One region of the Bradyrhizobium sp. 87 genome, then DNA from elsewhere that is predicted to be linked to it. Evidence: riboswitches for the same ligand, from Rfam matches in the RefSeq annotation. Region 1 holds a riboswitch; the other holds the start of a gene.
What was found. Region 1 has a riboswitch for cobalamin ahead of IVB50_RS38720 (TonB-dependent receptor). Riboswitches for the same ligand answer to the same signal wherever they lie in the genome.
Positions count from the first base shown of each region.

Region 2: it holds a riboswitch for cobalamin, as region 1 does, so the genes downstream of both, metE (5-methyltetrahydropteroyltriglutamate--homocysteine S-methyltransferase) here and IVB50_RS38720 (TonB-dependent receptor) in region 1, are expected to answer to the same signal.

Region 1 is NZ_JADPIQ010000148.1:52,354-54,745, forward strand. It holds gene IVB50_RS38720 (TonB-dependent receptor) at 1-1,328, opposite strand, end outside; cobalamin riboswitch at 1,444-1,646, opposite strand; gene IVB50_RS38725 (histidine phosphatase family protein) at 1,719-2,291, shown strand; gene cobT (nicotinate-nucleotide--dimethylbenzimidazole phosphoribosyltransferase) at 2,292-2,392, opposite strand, start outside.
Region 2 is NZ_JADPIQ010000125.1:98,940-101,331, reverse strand. It holds gene IVB50_RS30850 (hypothetical protein) at 1-255, opposite strand, end outside; gene IVB50_RS30845 (hypothetical protein) at 528-689, opposite strand; cobalamin riboswitch at 1,062-1,261, shown strand; gene metE (5-methyltetrahydropteroyltriglutamate--homocysteine S-methyltransferase) at 1,361-2,392, shown strand, end outside.

The sequences.
Region 1 (2,392 bases):
AGCGTCGTGACCAAACGGTTGTCAAAGCCGGCGATATTCGCATCCCAGATCAAATCGGTGACGTTGCCGACCAAGCGTTGGCTGTGCGCGACATAGAAGCGCTCACGATCGACCATGTTGGTCCCGGAATTGAACGCCTCGATCTCATTGTTGAACCATGTGCGCTCAGCTCCGTAAGCATAGGCTTGACTTTTCAGCGTCAGGTCGGGCGCCAGATTCAGCTCGAAACCGCCGCGCAGCCACACCTCCTTCGCTACGTTCCTGTTGTCGAGGACGTTGTAGTTAGTATTGAAGGTGCGGTCGTCGATCGTGACGGCACCGAGATCGGTTTTGTTGTAGTTCGAGACGTAATTGCCGGAAACGATCCCCGTCGTCGCATGCGAGCCGCTGAAGGCAATCGGCACCAGCGGCGCACCCCAATAGGCTTTCGAGCGATCTTCCCGATACTCGATCGCGCCCCAGACCTTGAGGCTGTCGGAGATGCGGTAGTTGAGCTGGCCGGAGACATTGAGCGTCTTGGTGTTGGTGTCGTCGGCAAAGCCGTTGAGCGAGGAACGGCTGACGTCGAAGCGGTAGTCCAGCCCCTGCACATTGGTGCTGCCGCCCGAGCCGTAATGCGCCCGGAACGAGTTCAGCGAGTCCCAGGAGAAATCCGCCTCGTTCCGGATCGGACCGGTGTGCGGCTGCTTGGTGACGAAGTTGATCGCGCCGCCGGCGGCGCCCTCGCCTGACATCAGTGATGCCGGACCCTTCAGGAATTCGACAGCCTCCAGATTGGCCGTGTCCATGATCCGCGAGGTCATGTTCTGCGGACCGATCTTGATGCCGTTGTAGAGCGTGTTGATCTGGCTGTTGGTGAAGCCGCGCATGGAGAAAGCCGAAGGCTCGGCCGGATTGTCGCCGGCTGTGACGCCCACCGCTCCGTGCGCGACGTCGGAGACTGTGCGGTAGCCCTGCTCGCGCATGGTTGCGGCCGAGATCACCTCCACGGTCGCGGGTGTTTCTCGCACGGTCAGGCCGAGGCGCGAAGCGCTTTCGGCGACGGCATTGGTGTTGAGCGGCGTCTGTGCCGCCGTGGTCGGCACGACGGGCTTGGGCACTGCGGATGCAGTCCCCGGCCGGCGCGCTGCTGCGCGGCGTGAGCTCTGCGCGTCCCGTCCGGCCGGGCTGGACTGCCTGCGGGATTGTGGCGCCGACACCTCGACGGGCGGCAGTGGCTCGCGGGCCTGCTGCGCCAAGGCCGCTGGCATGTCGATGGCGACGAAAGATGTGAGAGCGGCGGATGCCAGTAGGAAACGGCGTGGTCGTACGATACGAAGGGAATACACGGTCTTGGACCTCGGAGTGACGTCAGTGGCACGTCACCGCGAACCAGGGTCCCATCGTCCGGCTTGCAGCCTTCCGATGAAGCCGAATGTCTGTACTCCCCGACCGACATCTTCGCGTGTGACCACGGCTGACGGCAGGTCTCCTGGCTCGCGGGTCAGTACCTTGCATCGCCTTCCCGGGACCGAGATACCCAGTGGCTCGTGACGCAAGATTCGCCGCTTACAGTTGCGGGGGCAGCCACGGCATTGGGGACAAACTCCCCGCACCGCATTCCCTTTTCATCCCCTCTCGGGGAAACCGTCGCGAGCATCTAGGATTACGATCCAGACAGAGTCAATGTGCCAGTTGCGGCGTTATTGCCACAACGACCAGTTTCCTTGGAGATAAGCATGGGAGGCGAGACCTTCCTCTGGCTGATACGGCACGCGCCCGTCGATGGCGTCGCGGGGACGATCCATGCGGCCGACGCACCGGCCGATCTCGGCGCTCGGGCGCAGCTGGAGGCACTGCGGCAGCGCCTGCCACGGGACGCCGCGAGCTATGCGAGCCCGTCGCGGCGCACCGTCGAAACGGCCCGCGCGCTGGGGCTCGAGCCGCTGCAGCTGGACGAATTCAGCGAGCAAGACTTTGGCGACTGGACCGGCCGTCGGCATGACGAACTCGCCGCGACCGGTGGCGAGGCCTATGCACGGTTCTGGAGCGATCCGGCGCGCGGACGGCCGTCCGGCGGCGAAAGCTTTGAGGAACAGGTCGCGCGGGTCCGCCTGGGTTTGTCGAAGATCGGCACCGGGGCCGCAACGCTCGTCGTGCATTCCGGCACGATCCGGGCGGCGCTGTGCATCGCGCTCGACCTGACGCCACAAGCGGCCCTGCGCTTCGTGATCGATCCGCTGTCGCTGACCAGGATTGACCGGCTCGCGACCGGCTGGCGCGTCGTCTCCGTCAATCAGCGGACGATTTGATCAGGCCGGACGATCAGGCACATTGGCCTGCGCAAAGGTCGCCATGCCGTTGTGGAGCGCGCAGGCCGACCGCACAAGCGGCAGCGCGATGGCCGCGCCCG
Region 2 (2,392 bases), on a different contig from region 1:
TTCGCGCACGAAGGAGTAGATGTCGAGCTTGTGGAGGCCGCCTTCCGCGTGCGGCGCATCGAGGTCGATCAACATCGTTATGAGCTTAAGGCGCTGATCGACTCCGAGAAACCCTCGAAGGGCTCTGTCAGAGGAGACCGTCAAATTTGTCTCGAATAATGACAAGGCCGCCTCGATGCTCCAGGTCGCCGCGTTGAGGCTTATCGTCGTTGGCTGACGAGCCGAGGCGAGGTGGACGGGCGTCGAATATCCCAAGATCAGCTTGCAGGATATCTAACGCTACGTCACTTCGAAGCCGAAGAGACGGTCTCCACGCGCGACCAGATCGGTCCGGAGATCCTGAAGACGTACGAGAAGCTGGGCATCCGCTTGCCCACGGTCACCATGCACGAGTGCATGGAGCTAGGGTCCTAACAGGATCCCCGCCGCCCGCGCTCTCGCCGCTTACTCCCGTTCCGCAAGTCAGCGTGCATCCTGACGTCCGGAACTGTTCCTGCGATGCCGCGCAGGCCAACGTCCAGGCTGCACTACTCGCCAGCGGCGACGGAAACAACGAAGGCGCGGCCAAAGTCGCTCAGCACGTAAGTGCTTGGCACACCGAAGGAGATCATCTTGACGAACGCCACGGAGCGATCGAGCTCACGGCTCGTCGCGGGGTCCGCCGAACACAGGCAGTCCGGCCTGATCATCCGTTTGATCCTGGAGCAATCCGGCCTTGACAATTCCTAAGGAGCCTCATGGCGCTGTGATCAAGCGGATGCCGGCCGAGGATGATCGCAAACGTCCTCGCGGGCGAGTTCGAGAAGCTGCTGACGGAAAAGACCGGATTTGTCGCGATCACGCAGATGTCGAAGCGCCCACCGCGTTCGTTCTGCTCGCGTTGGCTCATCCGAGTACGCCAAGCGGGTGTTGACGGACGCATTCACAAGCGGAGGCTCCACAGATCTAGGCGTTTTTACCAGGCCGGGAGTAAGACCGTTGTGCCCTAGCTGGTACAGCTCGCAATCGCTTGGGCAATATCGCGGCGACACTTAGTAGGTTGACGGATCGATCCTCGTGCGCCTAATGCCAGCCGTCGTGGTCTTCGGATTCGTTTGATCCGGAGCTAAGAGGGAAGCCGGTGCAATGCCGGCGCTGCCCCCGCAACTGTAAGCGGCGAGCCGCTGTCCAACGAAGTCACTGAAGCCATGCGGCTTCGGGAAGGCCGGACAGCAGCGACGACCCGCGAGCCAGGAGACCTGCCTCGACAATATATCGTCCACGGGCGGGGTGTCCCGGTGTGCGCCAAGCAGCTGTCGCTCACGCGATATTCGCTGCATGCGTCCGCCATGGCCTTTGCCCCAATCATGGGGTCTGAGCTATGTCTTTTCTTTCGCTTCCCGTTGCCACACTGGGGACGTCACGCATCGGCCCACGACGCGAACTCAAAGTCGCGCTCGAGAGCTACTGGGCGGGAAACTCCAGCGAAGCCGAGCTCCTCGAGGCGGGGAGTGGACTTCGTGCCGCTAATTGGGCACGGCAGAAATCCCGCGGTGCGACCGTCATTCCTTCGAATGACTTCTCGTTTTACGACCATGTGCTCGATACCAGCCTAATGGTTGGCGCCATTCCCGACGTCTACGGCTGGACCGAAGGTCCTGTGTCGCTCAAGACCTACTTCACCATGGCGCGTGGCGCTCAGGACGGTGGTCACGCTCAGCATGGGCCTGGCGTAGCCGCTCAGGAAATGACGAAGTGGTTCGATACCAACTACCACTACATGGTGCCGGAATTTCACCGGGATCAGATCTTTAAGTATTCCTCTCGAAAGCCGATCGAGGAATATGAGGAGGCAAAAAGCCTCGGCTACCAAACGCGCCCCGTCCTAGTTGGCCCAGTCACTTTCCTGAAGCTCGGCAAAAGCGCAAATCCCGCATTCAATCCGCTGTCGCTGCTCGATCGGCTCCTCCCAGTCTATGTCGATGTTCTCCGCGAACTATCCTCGCGCGGTGCTGAATGGGTTCAGCTGGACGAGCCATGCCTAGTGATGGACGTCGACGAAGCATCGCGGGCGGCTGTCCGCCGGGCCTATGCTCATTTCGCAAAGGTTGTGCCGGCCCTTAAAATAATGCTGGCCACATATTTCGGAGCTATCGGCGACAATCTTGAAACAACTATGGCCTTGCCCGTTGCCGGGCTTCATGTGGATCTGGTTCGGGCACCTGACCAGTTGGACGCAATTGTCGCCACAACCCGTAGAGATCTCGTGGTCTCACTAGGCGTCGTTGATGGTCGGAACGTGTGGCGCTCCAATCTTCCGGCGCTGCTCGACCAACTTGCTCCTATGGTCCAAAAATTGGGCAGGCACCGTGTTCAGATTGCTCCTTCCTGCTCGCTGCTTCATGTTCCGATC